DNA from 4 places in the Agarivorans aestuarii genome. Region 3 is predicted to be linked to each of the others. Evidence: predicted binding sites of a transcription regulator. Region 3 holds the regulator's gene; each other region holds the start of a gene.
What was found. Region 3 encodes sigma-54, which starts transcription at its own class of promoters, with help from an activator protein. Its sites were predicted from a motif close to GTTGGCACGNNNNTNGNNT; they were not measured.
Positions count from the first base shown of each region.

Region 1: K5609_RS04750 (PEP-CTERM sorting domain-containing protein) is a predicted target of sigma-54. The motif match lies at 2,125-2,143, and genes of this name have one in related genera.
Region 2: K5609_RS08360 (nucleobase:cation symporter-2 family protein) is a predicted target of sigma-54. The motif match lies at 4,128-4,146, and genes of this name have one in related genera.
Region 4: flgF (flagellar basal-body rod protein FlgF) is a predicted target of sigma-54. The motif match lies at 2,847-2,865, and genes of this name have one in related genera.

Region 1 is NZ_AP023033.1:1,018,497-1,024,089, forward strand. It holds gene K5609_RS04735 (MFS transporter) at 1-124, opposite strand, end outside; gene K5609_RS04740 (PA3496 family putative envelope integrity protein) at 446-619, shown strand; gene K5609_RS04745 (DUF2750 domain-containing protein) at 795-1,145, opposite strand; gene K5609_RS04750 (PEP-CTERM sorting domain-containing protein) at 1,400-2,077, opposite strand; gene K5609_RS04755 (DEAD/DEAH box helicase) at 2,656-3,879, opposite strand; gene K5609_RS04760 (ABC transporter substrate-binding protein) at 4,070-5,305, shown strand; gene K5609_RS04765 (substrate-binding periplasmic protein) at 5,452-5,593, shown strand, end outside.
Region 2 is NZ_AP023033.1:1,787,635-1,793,227, reverse strand. It holds gene K5609_RS08375 (deoxycytidylate deaminase) at 1-877, opposite strand, end outside; gene K5609_RS08370 (putative quinol monooxygenase) at 1,534-1,884, opposite strand; gene K5609_RS08365 (hypothetical protein) at 1,980-2,483, opposite strand; gene K5609_RS08360 (nucleobase:cation symporter-2 family protein) at 2,676-4,064, opposite strand; gene K5609_RS08355 (BMP family ABC transporter substrate-binding protein) at 4,475-5,554, shown strand.
Region 3 is NZ_AP023033.1:752,214-757,806, reverse strand. It holds gene K5609_RS03550 (KpsF/GutQ family sugar-phosphate isomerase) at 1-761, shown strand, start outside; gene kdsC (3-deoxy-manno-octulosonate-8-phosphatase KdsC) at 761-1,312, shown strand; gene lptC (LPS export ABC transporter periplasmic protein LptC) at 1,309-1,866, shown strand; gene lptA (lipopolysaccharide transport periplasmic protein LptA) at 1,892-2,371, shown strand; gene lptB (LPS export ABC transporter ATP-binding protein) at 2,371-3,096, shown strand; gene K5609_RS03525 (RNA polymerase factor sigma-54) at 3,150-4,649, shown strand; gene hpf (ribosome hibernation promoting factor) at 4,674-4,961, shown strand; gene ptsN (PTS IIA-like nitrogen regulatory protein PtsN) at 4,970-5,413, shown strand; gene rapZ (RNase adapter RapZ) at 5,440-5,593, shown strand, end outside.
Region 4 is NZ_AP023033.1:2,805,013-2,810,605, forward strand. It holds gene K5609_RS13020 (flagellar basal body P-ring protein FlgI) at 1-530, opposite strand, end outside; gene flgH (flagellar basal body L-ring protein FlgH) at 555-1,229, opposite strand; gene flgG (flagellar basal-body rod protein FlgG) at 1,256-2,044, opposite strand; gene flgF (flagellar basal-body rod protein FlgF) at 2,061-2,807, opposite strand; gene flgE (flagellar hook protein FlgE) at 2,962-4,299, opposite strand; gene K5609_RS13045 (flagellar hook assembly protein FlgD) at 4,332-5,003, opposite strand; gene flgC (flagellar basal body rod protein FlgC) at 5,014-5,433, opposite strand; gene flgB (flagellar basal body rod protein FlgB) at 5,433-5,593, opposite strand, start outside.

The sequences.
Region 1 (5,593 bases), 270 kb from region 3:
CTAAGGCTGTTAAGGCCAGTGGTAATAGGCTCATTAGGTAGCCTGAGGCTACCGCAAATAAGCCCAAGCCTAACAATGGGCTAAGGATCCCTGAGCTGGGCTGGTGTGCAGAATTGTTTAACATGGCGTACCTACAAACACGAATAATAGACAGTGCTTTATCCAAAGCCGCGCGATAATGTCAGTAAGTTCACTTACGTTGAAACAAAGAATTTTTGTGGTAACGATAAGAAAGTTTTTCTAGGTGGATAAATAACGGTTTGTGTATTTAATTTGTTGTTTATTAACGGTTATTTTTCTATTGGGTGATTTTGGTTAGCTGTGAAATAGATTGACGAAAGTAGGATTTTTTAGCACATTTAAATGGCGAAAAAAGCTCAGCTTAGCTAACTTTTTGTCGCGCAATATAGCCTGTAATATTTTTAGTTAAATTAGGTTACCAGCGATGAGATTTTCAAGATTTGATGATATTGATGAGTGGGAAGAAGAAGATAAAGCCGCTCAGATTAAACACTCTAAAAAAGCCAAAAATAGTTCGCGTACTCGGCGCAGAATAGACGAGTATCATGAGCAAAAACAGTTGGCTTCGTATTTAACGGATTTCAGCTCATTTTCTTAAAGGTGAATAACTGCTAGACAAGTAAGCTAGGTAATCCAAGTGCCTAGGGTAGGTTGAACTTTCCCGCCGATTTTTGCAGTGGCTAAAATGATTTTTACTCGAAGAATTTAACCACTAAAGGTTAACGGACCACAATAAAAAAACGCCACTGATTGAGTGGCGTTTTTGTTTCGACTTAGGCGTCGTCTGCGGCGAGCTGCTTGGCTAGAGCAAAAGCTTCAATTTCGTCACCCACTAAGTTTTCATCCAAATCTATCGCCACCAAGACTTTGTCTTCATCTAGGCTTGGTAACCATTCTTCAAAAAACTCTTCAAGTTTAACGGCTACTGGCTGATAGCTCGCCCAATCCTCAATACATAGCGCTTGCGCATTGGCTTGCTTAGAAAATAGCGGCATTACGTCGGTAGCTTCAAACTCGATGGAATCCACCACAACAAACTCATCATCGGCGCTGAGTACCCAAAGCTCTCCAGCGGCAATTACTGCTTGACTAAAGGCTGATAGATTTGTTTCTGAAGTAGACATGTGTTGCTCCGTAGTTGTTAGCTCGCGATAGTTGCGCATATTAAACTTATACGCAAGCAATATAGCTCAAAGATGTCATATAGGAAGTGCTAATAAACGACTTGAGTATGAAGGTTTAGTGAAGGGAAGCTTAGGTATCTTGGTGTGAGCAATGAGTGGAGAGCTGTGTTAAATGAAGTAGGCAATTAAAACTGCTAATAGATGGCAAATCTAAGAGCTAAGCCACTTAGAATGTGGCTTAGCAAATTAGTTTGTTATTTGGTTTTACGGCGGCTTGCTGCAAAGCCTAATAAACCAAGGCCTAACATTAATACGCTAGTTGGCTCAGATACCTGACTAGGCAGTACTTGTGCTTGGTTAGCGATAGTCATATCGTCAAATCCAAAAACGTCAGAAGAGTTCGTATTGCCAAAAGAGATTTTGGTGAAAGGGTTTAGTGTATCTATGATACCCCAGTAAAGTAGCGTGCCATTTGGAGCGTTAGTTGAATTGTCGACGGTATAACTGGTAGATGTGCCACTTAAAAAATCGAGGGTGATTTGTCCGCCAAAATCACCGATATCAGTGCCATAGAAGCCGAAAGCAGAAATTGCTTGTGAGAATTCGATAGTGAAGTTTTGGCTTGTTTCCCAATATTGAGATCCTGAAGTTGCGAAGCGACCGGAGCCTCCATTATCAATATCGCCTGATCCAGATAAGGTTGCCGTTCCTGCTGCACCAAAATCCGCGGTTAGCGGGCCATTGGTACCTGTAGCGAATGACTCAAAATCTTCTGTTCCCGCGCCTACTAGTGATGCAAAAAAGCTATCTTTAGCAGCGCTACTGTTTGCAGTACTCGTGCCGGGGTTAAGATCTTCCCCAAAAAAGATAACGCTAGCGTTGGCCGATGCCGAAAGTCCCAGAAGGAGAGAAGAAATTAGTATTTTTTTCATGCAGTTATTCCCTTGTATGCTATTGATTAAAAAGTTAATCGCCAGGTAAGCACTTTTCATACCAAAATATTATATATATGTAATTCAAAGGCTTGTGTTTTTCTATGAAGGGTGAAGGTAAAAAAGTGTAAAAGAAACAAACACCTATAGATAATTAATTAAACTGTCAAAAATATTAAAGTTTGAATACGGATGAACACATTTTAATTTAGTACTTAGGCATTTGGCTTAGTAAATTGTCGTTAGGGCTTAGGCTTATGGTTGTTTTTTGGCAAGCGCTCATGCTATTAAAGCACTGGCCACAGTGCCAAAAGCGCTTACACCAGTACTAGCAAATAGCCAGCCTTATGGCCAAGCAATTACAGTAATTACAAGGTGCTTTGTCACGAGGCTGCCCAGCCTAGTTGAACAACTAAAAAGAACAAATTGGTCAGCGGTAATCGCTTAGAGTCATACACAAGAATAAAATATATCAGGTAGGCAAGTTTTTAGCCGAGCGGTATAGGGCAGCTGATGAGCCGCCCTTTGTGATAAAGACAATTGGCGAAGTGCTAAAAACTACCAAAGATAGGTTTAAATCAGCGCTTCTTGCTATTAGCAGCCAAAGCTCTTTTCCGCGCCTTCTTCTTTTGAGCCGAGCGAGAATTGCGTTTGTTAGATGGTGCGGGCTGGCTTAAGTCGGGCTCAAAGCCGGGATACCATTGCTGAGGTAATCGGCGGTCCAATTGGGCTTCTAAGTCGTGCAGTAAGTGCTCGTCGTCAACACTCAACAATGTGATGGCAATGCCGCTTTGCCCTGCGCGACCAGTACGGCCAATGCGGTGGGTATAGTCTTCGTTTTTGTAAGGTAGCTCTAGGTTGATAACACAGGGCATATTTTCGATATCTATCCCCCGAGCCGCTACATCAGTTGCGACCAAGAGGCGTATTTCGGAAGCCTTAAATTTAACTAAATTTTGCTCGCGTGCGCTTTGACTTAAATCTCCGTGCAGGGCCGAAGCATTGATCCCTTGTTGAATCAGCTGTTTTACCAGTTTATCGACACCCTGTTTGGTGCGACAAAATACCAGAGCCTGTTGCCACTGCGCTTGCTTAATGATTTGGCAAAGCAATGCGGCTTTTTTATCTTGGTCGACGTTGTAAACGCGCTCTTCTATTTTTACTGCCTTGCTATGGGCTTTAGCAACGTCTAGTTGTTTGGCTTGGTTTAACCAAGGTTTGGCAAAACGATAAATGCTGGCATCTAACGTTGCCGAGAACAACATGGTTTGGCGCTGTTGTGGTAAGCGCTTTAGCAAGGCGCTTAACTCATCTTTAAAGCCAAGGTCGAGCATGCGATCGGCTTCGTCTATCACTAAATACTGTAAGTGCTTTAAGTCACAGGAACCGCGTTTTAAGTGATCTAAGATTCGGCCTGGCGTAGCTACCACAATATGGCAAGGCTGCTTAAGTGCTAGCTGCTGCTTGTCTATGCTCACACCGCCATACACCAATGCGCAGTTAATCTCGCAGCCTTTGGCGTAATTTTCTAGGCTTTGGTGCACTTGCTGAGCCAACTCACGAGTAGGTGTGATGATTAAGGCTTGGATAGGGTGAGTACGCTCTTGCTGGCTAAGGGCTTGCAATATAGGCAAGCAAAATGCGGCGGTTTTACCGGTGCCTGTTTGCGCACAGGCCATTAAATCGTGGCCAGCCAATGCCAGAGGAATGGCTTGCTGTTGAATCTCGCTCGCTTGCTGGTAGCCCAAAGCGGCAAGATTACTGAGTAGTTGAGGATTGAGTTGCAGTTGGCTAAATTTCATGGTGTTTACTAACAAGCTGATAGTGGCTGAACTCAGTATACCTAATCACATCCGCTGCTACTGACATTTGTTTTTACTGGCTTTTTTGTCATTTAAAGCCCTGACTGAGCTAACGCTAATGTTGCCAATTGAGACTACACTTTAACTACACCTAGCCAGAGGGTTAGCAAACGAATAGTGAAGGAACCTTATGTCGCTCAAATGGCTAGTCTTGCTAATTGTCTCTTTAAGTTTAAGTTGTGTTGCCGAGTCACTTAGAGTGTCTTTACTGTTAACGCCCAAACAGCGTGATAGCTTTCATCATGTATTCGAGGGTTTTACGCAAGAAACGGGCATTCACATTCAACCCATTATTCGCAGTGATGAAGACTATAAAAGTGAGATTGATAAGTGGCTTAAAGGGGGAGAAAACTCACCCGATGTGCTGCACTGGCAAGCTTCTGAACGCTTGTTTCAGTTTTCTCGCAAGGGCCTGATACGGCCAATTAATCATATTTGGCAAGAGTTAAAACTTGCTGATAGTTTTGCCCATTTACAAAGTGGAGTGAGTGAAGAAGGGCAGGTATATGCCTTGCCTTTTGCTTATTATCACTGGGGTATTTTCTACCGTAAATCGCTGATAGATAAACACGGCGGCCCGCAGCGTTTTTGGGAAGACTTTGTCCGCCAATGTGAGCAACTTAAACAAGCTGGTATTACCCCCATTGGTATTGGTAGCAAAAACTATTGGCCAGCCGCGGCTTGGTTTGATCATTTAAATCTGAGAATAAACGACCTTAGCTTTCACCAGCAATTACTTCGAGGGGAAGTCTCTTTTTATGATCCTCGATTAACACCAGTCTATGAACAATGGGCCTCGTTAATCAAACACGGCTTCTTTAATGCTGATCATCATGATTACGCATGGGATGAAGTATTACCCATTTTTTACCGAGAACGGATAGCATTTTTGTTGTTAGGTAATTTTGTAGCCACCAAGTGGCCAGCTAAGCTGGAAGATGATATTGGATTTATGCCATTTCCGGTGCTGTATGATCTACCCACCTATGAGGTGGCCCCCACCGATGTGTTTATGATTGCTCAACAGACCAAGAAGGTGTACCAAGCTGAAGAGTTTATAAAGTATATGGCAAGGGCAGAAGTACAAGCCCAAATAGCTGAAGGCTTAGGCTATATACCTGCTTCTACTGCGTCAGAAGTGAGTAGTGATAGTTTAGTGAGTGAAGGCGCGAGTATGCTGAAGGAATCTATAGGCGTATCGCAGTATTTTGATCGCGATACCATTCCTGCGTTTGAACAAATTGCGGTAAAGGCTTTTACGCGTTTTTTAGACGATGCAGATATACCGCGCTTAAAGCGCGATTTAGAGCAGGCAAGGCAGTTTGCATTTGAGCTTTCTGCAAGCCTACCCAAGTCTAATCTGTAAACAATTATTTCCAACTCTCATCTTAAAGATTTTATGTTTAGGCGCTTTTAATTTGACCTTGTTTTGCTGTAGCCTGATTGCGACTTTTTGAGAAAGCCTTAAAGGAATCATAGGCTTAATGCTAGCTAAAAGGGATTTTTTTGCTAATGAGGGTCTTATTGTTGCTTGGGCTTTGCTTGTTGTTGAATACTGCAACGGCTGAGCCAAGAACGACTTGGCGAGTAGCCTATTCGACAAAACAGCATTTGTTGAGTCACGATGTTATGAACCTACTGGTTAAAGAAGCAC
Region 2 (5,593 bases), 1.0 Mb from region 3:
CCTCACCTTTTAACGAGTCAGGATTTTCTCGTTCATCAATTTTATTTATATCATCAATTGAAATTCGAGGTTGTGCTAAGAGCCTATTAACCCTAGTTTCATTTTCAGTAGAAACTGACATCAAATAAAATGCTGAATATCTTTCTCTAAAGAAAAATGCTTCATACGGGTTTCTTATAGCATCCAAAACCACGCAAACATTCTCGTCAGTCTCTTTTGATTTGTGCCTTAGAATTTTTATTAGCTTGTTAACTCGCTGGGAAAACAAATATATCTTACTACTATCGTAAGAATCACAGTCGGCAGAACCCGACTTTCTTATATTATTACCAACTGTTTGATACAACCTTGTAAATGAACCCACCTCAATTTTATTTAGCAACTTATTTAACTTAATCGAAAACTCTGGCAGTGATTTAAAATAGAAGTCAAATGTTGGCTCATCATACAAGTTATGTTCATTTTTTTCTGCATGCTTACGAGCACATTTTCGTTTTGTATGATACTCCAAATAACACTTCTTCAATCTATCATCTAATTCTTGGTCATTTCTGCCCACTTCATTTTGTAGAATCGATTTATATAAATCGTCAAATTTTTCAAAGGTCAAGTCCAATAAAAAAGTTGAAACTACATCGCTCATTTTTATATGATGGAACTTACACCATTGTTGTTTTAAGTAATCATGCGTAATTCTATATTTTCTTTCTTCATCGCTTTTAAAGTCACTTAATTTAGGCTTTGGGGGATTAAATTCAGAGAATAGACTTTTATTCAACAAAGTTGATAATGTTGTGCAGCCTGAGCCTGTACGTCCAGTTAAACCTATCACAATGAATTTTCTTCTTTCTTTATAAATAGTATTTAAACCAGTCATATAAAACTCCAAATTTATAACAGCTTATTAAGAGGAAAAATTCCTTGTTTAAACAAGGGATTTTTCCTCTTATCATACATTTGATAAAAACAAGGTTATCACCTTTCCTAAGCTATATCAGCCACCTAGCTCGAAAAATAACAAAAACATCAGCACGAAAGAATGCAAGCCTTTGTGGAAAGAAGGAATCACAGTTTATATGTATATAAGCACAGTGCTTTGTCCACATAAGTAGAAATACTAAGGGTGCATAAGTTTGTTAAGAGTAATTTTGAGTGTGCCGTAACATGCAATGGGGCAAAACCACTCCTTACATTCGACTCCCAAGACTGTGCTTTTCAATCCCATCATCTTCGCCGAGTAGTGCAAATGAACAAGGGATCAGAGTTGAAGTCTGTTTGAGCGTAGCGAGTTACTTCAACTCCTTTGTGAATGCGCAACGAAGGATCTAAGAAGATGCAGGGCGAGTTTTCTTTTTGCTTAGCTAAGCTTTGCTCGTTGAAGCTTAATGACGTCGCCGCAGGCGAAAGCTTTAACTCTATAGCTAACACATAAACGTGCAAACACGAGTTAACTTATAGCTTCACTTCTCGCTGATGAAGAAACCTATCGTTGAGCAATAAGAGCGCTCTATCGGCGCTCTTATCTACTTAAAACTAAGCAAATACTGGCGCGTCAAAATCTTCTGCTTCATCGCTGTATACACAAACATTTGAATCTTCTACTAAGCCTGTTTCTGCAACACAATGGGTTTGAAAAAACTCGCTAATTTCTTTACGTTGGCAGTGCGCTTCAAAGCTTTCTTTATCCGCCCAAATCTCTTGAAAGGCGATGGGATAACCAGTGCCCTGAGCAAAAGGGTTGTCAATTTGGCGCGTAACCGTGTATTGAATACAGCCATCTTCGCGCAAGGTGTTTGGCTCTAACGCTTGCAATACTTTAAACAGCTCGTTTTGCTTACCAGCTTTAGGTTTAAACATGGCAATGCAATAGATCTTTTTAGACATAAGGCTTCCTTAATAAAGCGGCGAGCTGAGCTCGCCATTCTTAAAAATATCAATAATAAGCCTTTGTGCGGGCAAACGCTGCAACTAATTGGCTATTAACAAGCTTTATAGCGCTGCGTTTGCATTGCCAACAAGCGCTTGTATGCTAACTCTTGACGCAGGGCTGGCGAGCCTTCGCACCAATTATATTCCAGCGCTTGCCAAAGCGGATCCTTGAGTTCTAAACCTAGGGCTTCTATATAGCTAGCATTGGCCACCACATATTGGCTTTTGTAGGGAAGAATTACCCCACCCTGCTTAACTTGCAAGGCCATGGCTTCGTGGTAGCTAGCACACCAATGGTTAAGCAAGGCCATACAAGCAGGCGAATACCAAAATTTACCACTATCTTGTTGCAAGGTTTGCTTTTGCTGGCACGACAATACACTTTGGGCGTGTTGCCAGTCTTTAAAGCCCGCTTCTCGCGCTACATACAACAAGGCATGTTTTAGTTGTGGTGATTTGTCTTTAGCTAAATTTGCTAATGGGGAATCGGCAGTATGGCGCTGTTTAAGCAAAATTTTACTGCGAATTTTAAGTTCTTCAACGGCAGATAACATCTCTATGCTCCTAAATACTTAAGTTGTTCCCCGCAAAACAATATTCAGAATGACATACAGTGTCGTAATGATGTGTAACTAAGCATGTGCTTAAGGGTGAGTTCCTCTTGGCGGGCAGGCGCCCCTTAGCGCCTGCCCGCATTCTGCCAAAGCTAAGTTAATTATACAAGTAAACTCTAAGGCTCATTAATTCTATGATTGTTGCGTACTCGGTTTGAGTTGAGCCGCAACAGAAGATGGCTGCTCAGGTAATAACAAACTAAGCAAGATAGCCACTAAACCACCGGAAGTAACTGCTGACCCAAAGATGTTTTGAACCAATTTAGGCGCGTGTTGTAATAGGTCGGGTACCATTGTCACGCCTAAACCTACTCCAAAAGACACTGCCATAATAAGTAGTTTGCGGCGATTAAGTGTTTCGCTAGCAATAATTTTAATTCCCGCTGCCGCCACTGTACCAAACATTACCAAGGTGGCTCCGCCTAACACTGGTTTAGGAATTTGCTGTAAAACAGCGCCCAAAATAGGGAACAATCCCAGCACCACTAGTATTAACGCAATGTAATAACCGATGTACCGACTAGCTACGCCGGTTAATTGGATAACTCCATTATTTTGGCTAAAGGTGGTGTTTGGAAAAGTGTTAAAAACAGCGGCAATTAAGGAGTTAACACCGTCGGCTAGCACACCGCCACGCACCCGTTTTAGGTAGCTATCGCCTTTAATGTCTTGCTGTGAAATAGCGCAGTTAGCGGTAATATCGCCAGCCGATTCAATTGCTGTAATAAAGTAAATTAGAGCAACCGGTAAAAACGCTACCCAATCAAAACTAAAACCATATTTAAACGGAACAGGAATACTCACCCAAGGTTGCGAGCCTAGCGAAGAAAAGTCTACTTTCCCCATAAATAGCGCGATTAACATACCAGCGAGCAAGCCAATAACAATTGATGAGAGGCGCAGCCAAGGATTTGCTGAACGGTTTAAAGCAATAATAATGGCCAACACAGTGAAACCTAAACCTAGGTTTTGTAAGCTACCAAAATCGGCAGCTTTAAAGCCCCCCGCCAAATCGGTCATGCCTACTTTTATCAGCGAAATACCAATGATGGTAATCACTATTCCGGTCACCAATGGCGTGATAATTTTCTTCATCTTAACCAGCATTTGCGATAAGAAAATCTCAATAAAAGCGCCTAAAAAGCAAATACCAAATATTAGCGACAATATTTCTTCGGGACCGCCCCCTTGGCTTTTAGCAATAAAGCCTGCCGCCAATATAGAGCCTAAGAAAGCGAAACTGGTACCTTGCACACAAATCATGCCTGCGCCAACAGGGCCCAATTTTTTGGCCTGAATGAAGGTTCCAACGCCAGATACAATGAGCGCCATACTAATCAGGTAGGGAATGTGCGAGCCTAAGCCTAATACGCCGCCAATAATCAAAGTTGGCGTTATCACACCAACAAAACATGCCAATACATGTTGTAGCCCAGCGAAAAAAGCTTCTGCTACTGGAGGCCTCTCGTCTAGGTGGTACAACAGCTCTTTTGGTATCGCTTTTTCCTTATTAGCGTTCATGCTTTGCTCCCTATTATTAAGCTAAATCGCAACCAGATATTTGACCACTAGGTCAGCTTAATAACGCAAGTAACTTGCCAACTAGCATCACCTCCTCTAGTAAAACTTGGGCAAAGCCCGCTAACCACCACTTAGTAAGTAACATGCAATACACATATTCCTTACATCTACATTAAGACTCATAGGCTAAGCTAACTACACACGCTTAGCTTTGGTGCGCAGCGTTGATAAGTTGCACCAAAAAACGCCATAAATAAGCATAAGGCTGCTAACAATTAAGACATCTATTTACAACAAAACTTGTATTCACTGTGTTCTTTGACTTAAATCAAAAAACATGACCAAGTGGCCAGCTTTTTGCTACCACTAATCAAAACCCGAAACACCGAACAATTGAAACGGAGTTCTTAATGAAACTAAATAAATGGATAAGTGCCGCAGCCTTTGCTGTAACCACCTTGATAACACCAGCCAGCATGGCCGCCGACGAGCCACTAAAAGTAGGCTTTGTATATGTAGGACCAGTGGGTGACCACGGTTGGAGTTATGAGCACGACCAAGGCCGGATTGAAATGGAACAGCACTTTGGCGGTAAAGTAAGTACCACCTTTGTTGAGAATGTTCCCGAGGGCGCCGATGCAGAGCGAGTGATTACCCAATTGGCTAAATCGGGTCACGACGTCATTTTCACTACATCCTTTGGTTTTATGAACCCAACTATCAAAGCCGCTAAACGTTTTCCTAAAGTTACCTTTGAACACGCTACCGGCTACAAACGCAGCAAAAACGTGTCTACTTATGTATTGCGTACCTACGAGGGCCGCTATGTGTCTGGCGTAGCCGCTGGCATGACGACCAAAACCAATGTGATTGGTTACATTGCCTCGTTCCCTATTCCGGAGGTGATCCGCGATATTAACTCGGTGTACTTAGGCGCGAAAAGCGTAAACCCTGATGTGCAAATTAAGATTGTGTGGGTAAATACGTGGTACGACCCAGGTAAAGAAGCAGACGCAGCCAACGCCTTAATGGACCAAGGTGTCGACATTATTTTGCAACACACCGACAGCCCAGCCCCACTTATTGCTGCCGAGAAGCGCGGCGTAATGGGCATTGGTCAAGCGTCAGATATGAGTCAATTTGCTCCTACTGCCCACATGTTCTCGGTTCGTGATGTATGGGCACCCCACTACATTCGCACCGTAGAAGAAGTATTAGCAGATTCGTGGAAGCCAGAAGATTACTGGGGTGGTTTTGCAGAAGACATTCTACAAATTGTTTCAGTTAACCCAGCCTTACCCGGCGACGTAAAAACCGCCATTAGCGAAACCGAAGCCAAGATTAAATCAGGTGAATTTCATCCCTTTACTGGCCCTATGAAAGATAACAGCGGCAAAGAGGTGATCCCAGCGGGTAAAACACTTAACGACCAAGAGCTAGCTGGCGTGATGTGGTACGTAGAAGGCATCGACGCAACGATTCCTAAATAAACCTAGACCCTAAGTCCTAAATAAGTGCCCAGCTAAGCT
Region 3 (5,593 bases):
CCCCGGCCTTTTTTGTTCACCCTGGCGAAGCATGTCATGGCGACTTAGGCATGATTGCCGCCGACGACATTGTATTAGCCTTATCTAATTCGGGTGAATCTGAAGAAATCTTATCGCTTTACCCAGTATTTAATCGTATTGGTGTGCGCTCTATAGCCATGACCAGCAATCCGAGCTCGTCAATGGCCAAGCTGGCTAACTACCATTTGTGCATCTCGGTTCCTCGTGAAGCTTGCCCCCTAGGTTTAGCGCCAACGGCAAGTTCTACCGCCACATTAGTTATGGGTGATGCCCTAGCAGTAGCCCTGTTAGAAGCTCGCGGTTTTACCGCCGATGACTTTGCTCTATCTCACCCTGGCGGTACTTTAGGTAAAAAACTGCTATTGAGTGTGAGTGACTTAATGTTAACTGGGGAACAAATCCCACTGGTAACAGTCGAACAAACTATTCGCGAAGCCTTATTTGAAATTACCGCCAAAGGCTTAGGCATGGTGGGCGTACTTAACGCCGAGCAACAACTAGCCGGTATTTTTACCGATGGAGATTTACGCCGTATTCTTGATCAACGCATCGACATTCACGACACCCCAATAGGCCAAGTGATGACCGAAAACCCCAAGGTGATAGAAGATACTTGGCTAGCTTTCGATGCCTTAAAACTGATGAAGGCTAAATCAATCAATGGCTTGTTTGTGCTCAAGGACAACACTGTAGTCGGTGCGTTTAATATGCATACCTTGTTGCAAGCTGGAGTTTATTAGTGAGCATTAACACACCTTATGGCGAAGTAAGCCAAAGCAACTTTGATGCAGCGTCGAAGATTAAACTGTTAGTGTGCGATGTAGATGGCGTGTTCTCCGATGGCCGCATTTACATGGGTAACGACGGCGAAGAACTAAAAGCTTTTCATACTCACGACGGCTTTGGCATTAAAGCACTGCTTAATATTGGTATCGAAGTCGCCATTATTACCGGCCGCCAATCTAATATTGTGCAGCATCGTATGCAGGCTTTAGGCATTACTCGCATTTATCAAGGTCAACAAGACAAACTGGTGGCCTACCAACAAATGCTGGAGCAACTGTCATTACGCCCTGAAGAAGTCGCCTATATTGGCGATGACGTGGTAGACACTCCAGTGATGCGCGCCTGTGGTTTAGGTGTGGCAGTACAAGACGCCCATCCATTGTGTAAACAAAGCGCCCACTTTATTACCCAAACCCGCGGCGGCTTTGGCGCGGTGCGAGAGCTTTGTGATTTACTATTACAAGCCAAAGGCGAGTTGGATAATGCTCAAGGTATGAGCGTATGAATCGCCCCACTTGGTTTTTTGCTAGCCTATTTGTGCTGGCCTTGGTGCTGTGGCAACTCAGCCCCTCAGAAACAGAGCAGTTAAGTGCCAAGCGTGAAGCGAGCAAACCAAACTTTGTTGCAGAAAAACTCTACAGCGTAAGCTTTGGCGAGAACGGTAGCCCACGCTATCGTATCTACGCTGAGGAAATGGAGTTTTTTGAACAACTTAAGCACACTACTTTTGCTCAACCCAAGATCCTAGTGTACCCAGATCCTAGCCAACCTGTATGGCAAATTGTGGCCGATCACGCTACAGTACAGCAGCAGCAAAACGTCATTTTAAATGACAATGTAGTAATTAAAAATTTGAGTCGAGGCGAGTATGTTCGCGACTTAATAACCGAAAGATTGGAGATCGATCTGCAAACAGAAACCATGAGCAGCGATCAACCTGTTACCGTATATGGCCCTTCATACGAACTGTATGGGGTTGGCATGGACGGTGATTTAGCCAACGAAATAGTGACTTTATTAGATGATATCGAAGCGGTTTACCACAATCCACAAGAGTAAGTTAGCCCTTGCCGCTAGCTTGTTTATGCTTTCTTGGGGTTCACAAGCACTAGAAGACGACTTCAATAAACAAATTATTGTTGATGCTGACCGTCAACAGGTCAACATCAAAGAAAACCGAGTAACTTTTTATAATAATGTAGTGGTTACTCAAGGTTCGATAAAAATGCATGCCGAAGAACTGAGTGTTATTGGCAGTGAAGAAAAAGGTAGTGAAGTGATGATCGCCAAAGGCGAGCCTGCTACTTTTTATCAGTTACTTGATAGTGGCAAACCAATCGAAGCAGAGGCTAACGAAGTGCGTTACGACTTAAAAACCCAAACGCTAACACTCACTACCAATGCCCAACTCAAACAAGAAGAGAGCTTGGTAAAAGGTAACATGATCAAATACAGCATCAATAAACAAGAAATGGTGGCACAAGGTGACGAAAATAGCCGTGTAACCACCATTTTCCAGCCTCAGCAGCTTGAAGAGCTTACGCCCAAGGAAGACCAGCAATAATGAGTACCCTAATTGCTGAAAACTTAGCTAAGGCCTACAAAGGTCGCAAGGTAGTCAAAAACGTAAGTTTAAATGTAGAAACAGGCAAAATTGTCGGTTTACTGGGGCCAAATGGTGCCGGTAAAACCACCACTTTCTATATGGTGGTGGGTTTAGTGCCACGCGACCAGGGTCGAATTCTCATCGACGATGATGATATATCTAGCACAGCGATGCACACTCGCGCACGTAAAGGCATTGGCTACCTTCCACAGGAAGCCTCTATTTTCCGCCGTTTATCGGTTGAGAAGAACATCCTTGCGGTGTTAGAAACCCGTAAAGACTTAGATAAAGAGCAGCAGATAGGTGCACTAGATGACCTATTAGAAGAGTTTCATATTGGTCATATTCGTAAAAATCTCGGCATGAGCTTGTCGGGCGGTGAACGTCGAAGAGTCGAGATTGCCCGTGCGCTCGCGGCTGCGCCTAAGTTTATTTTGCTTGACGAACCCTTCGCTGGGGTAGATCCTATTTCTGTTATCGATATTAAAAAGATCATTGAACACCTACGTGATCGCGGTCTAGGTGTACTCATTACCGACCACAATGTTAGAGAAACTCTCGATGTTTGTGAGCATGCCTATATCGTTAGCCAAGGCGAATTGATAGCCTCAGGAAAACCAAAAGAAATTCTTGAAAACGAGCATGTGAAACGAGTTTATCTCGGTGAGCAATTCAAGCTATAGTTAAAGTAGTAAGTTTTCAAAAAGACAATAAGAAGAAGGAACAGCGGTAGTTAATGAAAGCATCTTTGCAGTTGCGTCTTGGTCAGCAGTTAACCATGACCCCCCAGTTACAACAGGCCATTCGCTTACTCCAGCTTTCAACGCTGGATTTGCAGCAAGAGATTCAAGAGGCTCTGGAAAGTAACCCTCTACTTGAGGCGGATGAGTCTCACGCGAGTGATGGTGACGCAACTGACGCGAAATCAGCCAATGAGAAATCTACCGAAGCTGAATCCACAGCGGATATAGACAATAGTCAAATTGAAGCTGGCGATGCCATTAACCAAGAAACCGTCTCCGATGACCTACCGGTTGATTCCACTTGGGATGATATCTACAGCGCCAGTTCAGCCCCAGCTAGCTCTTCTAGCGGCGCGGTGAGCGATGACAACGACATGGTGTTTCAAGGCGAAACTGTCGACTCACTACAAGACCACTTATTGTGGCAAATGCAACTCACGCCATTTAGTGAAGTGGACCAAGCCATTGCCTTAGCCATCATTGATGCTGTCGACGCATCAGGTTACCTCACTCAAGATTGTGAGCAACTACTCGAAGGCCTACGTTCAAGCGCCAATAACGACTTAGACGTAGAGCTAGATGAAGTAGAAGCGGTACTAAAACGCATTCAGCACTTTGACCCTGTTGGCATTGCCGCCCGCTCCCTGCAAGAATGCCTACTAATTCAACTAAGTCGCTTTGCCGAAGATACCCCATGGTTAGTTGAAGCCAAAGATGTAGTATCAAACCACATTGATGTTTTGGCCAATCGTGACTTTCGCTTACTGGCCCGTAAAACCAAGCTTAAAGAAGATCAATTGCGCGAAGTTATGCGCTTGATTCATACCTTAGAGCCGCGCCCAGGCAATGCAGTAGAGCCTAATCAAGCACAATATGTGATTCCCGATGTATCGGTAGTCAAGCGACAAGGCCGTTGGGTAGTTGAACTCAACCCAGATGCAATGCCTAAACTACGGGTAAACTCTCACTATGCTTCATTAAGTAAAACCTCTAATGCCACCGATACCCAGTTTATCCGTAGCCATTTACAAGAAGCCAAGTGGTTTATTAAAAGTATTGAAAGCCGTAACGAAACCCTACTAAAAGTATCCAACTGCATTGTTCACCACCAACAAGCATTTTTTGAATATGGCGAAGAAGCCATGAAACCAATGGTATTGAACGATGTTGCCGAAGCCGTAGAAATGCATGAATCGACCATTTCTCGGGTAACCACCCAAAAATTCATGCATACACCTCGCGGCATCTTCGAGCTTAAATATTTCTTTTCTAGCCATGTGGCTACCGATGGTGGTGGTGAATGCTCATCAACAGCCATTCGTGCATTAATTAAGAAACTGGTAGCTGCCGAAAATACCAGTAAACCACTTAGCGATAGCAAAATTGCTGATATTTTGGCAGATCAGGGGATCAAGGTGGCAAGACGTACGATTGCTAAATATCGTGAGTCTTTAGCAATTCCACCTTCTAACCAACGTAAGAGCCTTATCTAAGGCCAATAAAAGGGGAAGATATCTATGCAAATTAACCTTACTGGACACCACGTAGAAATAACTGAGTCTTTGAAAGAATATGTCCACACCAAGTTTGCCAAACTCACCCGACGATTCGATCAGATTAACAATGTTCACGTCATTTTAAACGTAGAAAAACTGAACCAAATTGCTGAAGCAACATTGCACCTTAACGGCGGCGAATTATTTGCAACCTCTGAGCATTCTGACATGTATGCCGCCATCGACAGTCTGATTGACAAGCTTGACCGCCAAGTCATCAAACATAAAGAAAAACTCAACAAACGTTAATCACCCCAATGCAACTAAATAAAGTACTTAGCTTGAACTGCACTCTCAGTGCAGTTCAATGCTCTTCAAAAAAGCGCGCCCTAGAAATAGTCAGCGAATTGGCTGCTAAACAGCTTGATACCACCACCCAATGCATTTTCGAAAGCTTGTTAAGTCGAGAAAAAATGGGCAGTACTGGTATTGGCCAAGGCATCGCTATTCCTCACGGTCGTATCGATAACCAACATCAAGCCACTGCGGTTTTCTTACGCTGCGATCCACCCATTTCTTTCGATGCTATTGATAATAAACCAGTAGATTTGGTTTTTGCGCTACTGGTTCCCGAAGATCAATGTAAGCAGCATCTTAATACTCTTGCTCAAGTAGCTGAAAAACTTAACGATAAGCAGGTATGTAAACAACTTCGTTGCGCACAAAGTGATGACGAATTGTACGACATCATGGTAGCCTAATACTCTAATCAGCCTTAGGGATTATCATGGAACTGATCATCGTTAGTGGGCGCTCGGGTTCAGGAAAAACCGTCGCCTTAAGAGTATTAGAAGATCTTGGCTACTACTGCGTCGATAATTTGCCAGTAGTACTATGGCAATCGCTCATCGATAACTTAACAAAGACCTATAGCAAAGTTG
Region 4 (5,593 bases), 2.1 Mb from region 3:
ACCGAGCGTTCTACAATTGCGCCGTTTGGAATGCGGCCTACGGTTGGAGTATTTGAAATAACTTTAGAGCCATCGGCTCCTTCTGCGCCAAAACCACCAACAATTAAGCTACCTTGAGCTAGCGCATATACTTCACCATCAGCACCCTTTAAAAAGGTTTGAATTAAACTGCCGCCACGTAAGCTTTTTGCTTCACCAATGGCAGAAATTGTAATATCGATGGTTTGACCCGGTTTAACAAATGCAGGCAACTCCGCGTGTACTGCAACGGGAGCAACATTCTTAATTTTTAAATTAGTACCAGGAGGAACAGTAATCCCAAAATTACGTAGCATGGTGGCAAAAGACTGCTTAGCGAAATCGCTGTTTTTCTCGCCGGTACCGGGTAAGCCCACCACCAAACCGTAACCGGTCAATTGGTTAGCCCGCACACCAGCAACATTTGCCACGTCTTTGACACGAGCAGCATTCACCGAATTCGCTACTAAACACAAACCAATGCTAAATAATACAATGCTACGTTTAAACATAAGACTACTCCTAAAAATCAGGGCTTAGAATGGCCAAGCTGGACCATTAAAGAATTTAGATAACCAACCCTGATCAGTGGTATTGGCAAAATCACCAGTGCCACCATACTGAATTCGTGCATTAGCAATGCGTAACGAGGTAATTGAGTTATCAGGTGCGACATCTTCTGGGCGAATAATCCCGGTTAAACGAATGTATTCATTACCATTGTTTAACATCAGCCATTTTTCACCGCTAATAATCAGATTGCCGTTGGCCAATACCTGTACCACGTTCACTGAAATATTACCGTTCAAGCTGTTACTTTGAGCCGCATCGGCTTCACCGGTAAAATCACTACTTTGACTTAAGCCTAGTTCTATTGGATTACCGTTAATTGTAGCCACACCGCCAGGTACTGTGATTTGGTTTAGATTTAAATTCTTATCTTTAGCCAGCTCGTTACTGGCTGATTTACTGGCTTGAGTACGCTCGGCGAGATTCACCACAATAATGTCTCCAACCCGATGGGCTTTTTTATCTGAATACAGATTATTGGCGCCATTTTCGGTAAACAACGAGCCAGTGATTCTTGCTTCTACGGCCACGTCTTCTGGATATACCGGCGCAAACTCTGGGTCATCTGGCACTACTGCCGTGTTCACGCTGGCGCAGCCAGCCATTGCCATACAGGTTGCTACTACCATTAGTTTATTCATGAGCAATCCCTCTCTCTAAACTTTGATTACAATTGCTGCGTTGCGAAGGTCAACATTTGGTCTACGGTTGAAATCACTTTTGAATTCATCTCGTAAACCCGTTGCGCTTCAATTAAGTTAACCAGCTCTTCAGTTACATTCACGTTTGATGTTTCTAAAGAGCCTTGGCGAATTGCGCCTAAGCCATTTTCCGATGCAATACCATTTTGAGGCGCACCACTGGCACCTGTTTCCAAATACAAGTTTTGGCCACGAGGCTCTAATCCAGATGGGTTAACAAAATCAGTAATGGTAATTTGGCCAATAACTTGGCTGTCGGTTTGACCTGGCAAACGAACGCTTACCTCGCCGTCTTCACCCACAGTAAAGCTTTGTGCATCTTCAGGAACTTGAATTTCTGGCTGTAATGGGTAACCCGCACCAGGCGTTACAATAGTGCCTTCATCGTTAAGACCAAATTGGCCGTTACGAGTATAAGCAGTAGTGCCATCTGGCATCAAAATCTCGAAGAAACCACGGCCATCTACCATTAAATCAAAGGCATTATCGGTGGTTTGAACATTACCTTGGTCATGGTTCTTTTGCGTGGCGATAACTTTAGCGCCAGCACCAATCATTAAGCCCGATGGCATTTTGGTGTTCTGCGAAGAACGACCACCGGGTTGGTTAATGGTTTGATATAACAAATCTTCAAATACAGCGCGGCTTTTTTTGTAACCTACTGTGCTGGCATTGGCTAAGTTATTTGATATAACCGATACGTTAGTTTGTTGGGCATCTAAGCCAGTTTTACTGATCCATAATGCGGGATGCATAATACGCTCCTTATACCTAGCTTAATCGCAACAAGCTGTTAGTGGCTTTTTCATTTTCTTCAGCAGCTTTCATCATCTTGATTTGCATCTCAAATTGACGCTGCATGCTGATCATATGTGTCATTTCTTGCACTGGGTTCACGTTACTGCCCTCCAGCGCTCCTTTCACCAATTCCACGGTAGCATCGGGCTGAAAAGGCTGGCCATTGGTGGCTCTGAACAAACCGTCGTCGCCTTTAGTTAGCTCACCAGCAAAAGGTTTACTTAGTTTAATGCGGTTAACTTCTTCCAAGGCGTCTGCAGGCGCACCTTCTGGACGAATCTCGATGGTGCCATCTTCGTTAATTTCTAGCTTTTCAACAGGTAGCGGAATAATAATTGGCGCGTCTTGATTACCTAATACAGCCTGCCCCTGCATGGTTTGTAAAACACCAGCAGCAGAAATGGTAAAGTTACCATTACGAGATAACGCTTCATTACCATCTTTATCTTGAACCGAAATCCAACCTTCTCCTTTGATCGCCACATCTAAATCTCGCCCCGTTGTCTTTAACAGACCATCGGTAAAGTTTTGAGTTGGGCGCTCGGTCATAGCAAATACGCGAGAAGGCATGCCTGGCCCAAAAGCCTGCATTGAGCGCGCATTCTCTAAGTCGGCTTTAAAGCCAGTGGTATTTGCATTTGCAAGGTTGTTACCACGTACCGCGAGCGAGTGCATATTTTGTTTTGCACCGGTCATCGATATATAAAGTAGTTGGTCCATGTCTATTTCCTACGTCAATTAGCTGACTCAGAGGAAATAAAGCAATTAGAATGCCAGAAGATAAAAGAAGAAAAACAACAAGAAAAAAACCAATTAAATCAATAAAGTAAAAAGGCAGCCAAAGCTGCCTTTTTATTCAGACCTTATCAAATCATTAACGAATTTGAATAATGGTTTGCTGTAGCGTTGAGTTAACTTCTAGGGCTCGAGAGTTAGCCTGGAAGTTACGCTGGGCGCTAATCAAATTCACTAACTGCTCAGTTAAGTTAACGTTAGCTTGCTCTAAAGAAGCCGAGTTAATTTTACCAAATGTACCCGAGTTACCTTCACCAGCAATGGCTTCACCACTTAATTGAGTTTGTTGCCATGCAGTATCGCCAATTTGCGATAAACCTTGGTTATTGGCAAATTTTGCTACCGATACTTTAGCAATGTTAGTGGTTTCCCCATTACTGTATGAAGCAACAACCAAACCGTCTGGACCAATATCGATACCTGTCAATTTACCAACGGTAGAACCATCCTGCGATAAGCTAGACACCTCAAAGGCTGAATTGTATTGAGTTGGGCCATTTAAGTTAAAGGTAATGGTTTGTGTTGGGTCTACAGAACCGGTCACAGGATCCCAAACACCACCAGGGCCGTTTGGTGGAGCCGTACCAAGAGCGACGGTTTCAATAATGGCAGGCGCAGTTGACGCTAAGGCACCGGTGTTGTCGAAAGTTAAAGTAGCAGAAGCTGGAATGTTAGGGTTAGCATTACCCGCATTAGGTGTATTAGCCGTACCGCCAGCAACATCTACAGGTTGGCCGTCAATGTATATCAACTTGTGCCAAGTATTTGCCGTGGTGTCATCTTTAATAAAGAAGGTCTCTGCGACATGCGACCCACCTTGCGAATCATACACCGTCACAGACGTAGCCGAAGTGTAAGTATTACTATCAGTTGGATCAAAATCGCCAATATCATGAGTAGTGCCACTAGAAGGCAAGTTAAAACTCATATCGACTTGGCTGGTCATAGTAGGGTTACCCACTTCAGCACTAATTTGAATCGCGTTGGTTGCTGCCATACTTACAGCAGAGGGTGTACCGCTGCTGTTCACAGTATAACCTTGCAGGTACTGACCCTGTGAGTTAACAATAAAGTTATCAGCGTTTAACTTAAAGGCACCTGCACGAGTAAATTCTCGCGTTTGGGTGGTTAAGTCTGACGCGGTAACAAAAAAGCCTTCGCCGCTAATCGCCATATCTAAGGCATTCTGGGTAAAGTTAAGACTACCTTGGTGGAATTGCTGGGCAACATCTACGGTTTTAACACCATTACCCACGGCAGTACGAGCATTTGAGAAAATCGATGTTGCATACACATCGGCAAACTCAGCACGCGACTCTTTAAAACCAATGGTGTTGACGTTAGCAATATTGTTCGCCGTTACGTCAAGATCCTTTTGCGAGGCATTGATGCCGCTTAGAGCGATATTAAATGACATCTCTCAATCTCCTATCGTTTTACTATTCTTTGTTAGGCCTTGGCTACTTCGAGAACATCGCTCATTGCAATGCCACCTAAGCCTTCTAAATTGACGACTACGCCAGATGTGCCACCCGCTAAGCTCACGCTACCTACGCTTGCATATGTTGCGGTGGGTAAACTGATCTCTTTACCGCCCTGAACACCATTAACTTTAATGTTGTACTTACCTTCCGGCATCGGATTCCCGTTAGAATCGGTGCCATCCCAAGAGAACGGCATGTTGCCACTTCCCTCACCTAAGTCGATAACCTTGACGACTTCACCCGCCGCGTTTTCGACCGAAACTTTTACATTAGTGGTAGCTGCGCCTGTCACCGCTACACCGTCAAATCCAGCGCCGCCGTTATGACCATAATCTAAAGGCACCAGCACTTTTTGACCTACTAAGGTTGACGCCTGCAAGGCAGCCGATGAATTCATAATCGAGTTCATGGTGTCAAATTTGGTACCAAGCTCAGCAATACCCTCAGAAGTTTGAAAGCTCGCCATTTGAGCGATCATTTCGGCGTTATCAACGGGTTTACTGGGGTCTTGGTACTGCAGCTGCGTGGTCAGTAGCGAGAAGAAATCCTCTTGCCCCAAGGACTGATTATTATTACTCTCTGGAACAACCGATTCAGGCTGCCAATAATTACTTTGTAACGGATCAATAGTAGACACTGGCTACTCCTTAACTTTTACCCAGATTAAGCGTGCTATTAAGCATTTGCTTAGCGGCTTCTGCTACTTGAACATTCGCTTGATAAGAGCGCGATGCACTCATCATATCGGCCATTTCTTCAATAACATTTACGTTGGGCTTGAATATATACCCTTCTTCATTCGCCATCGGGTGTTCTGGATAGTACTCTTTACGTAACGGTGCATCCGATTCAACAATGCCCGCTACTTTAACTTGGGCAGATTCAAGCTGTGCTTGAGAAGCTTTGTTTAGCTCAGCTTCAAACACAGGTTTTCTTGCTCGATAAGTTTGGTCGATACTTGAACTAATGCTGTCGGCATTGGCGAGGTTACTGGCAGTAGTATTTAAACGTACTGACTGAGCCTTCATGGCCGAAGCTGAAATATCAAAAACATTAAAAAAGCTCATTATTGACCTCCCTTAATTGCATTACGCAAGCCACTAAATTTACTAGAAAGAAAACCAATTCCTGCCTGGTATTCCAAGCCGTTCTGCATAAATTCGGCCTTTTCTTTCTGTACATCAACGGTATTGCCGTCGCCAGTATCTGGCTGATCCGGCACTTGAA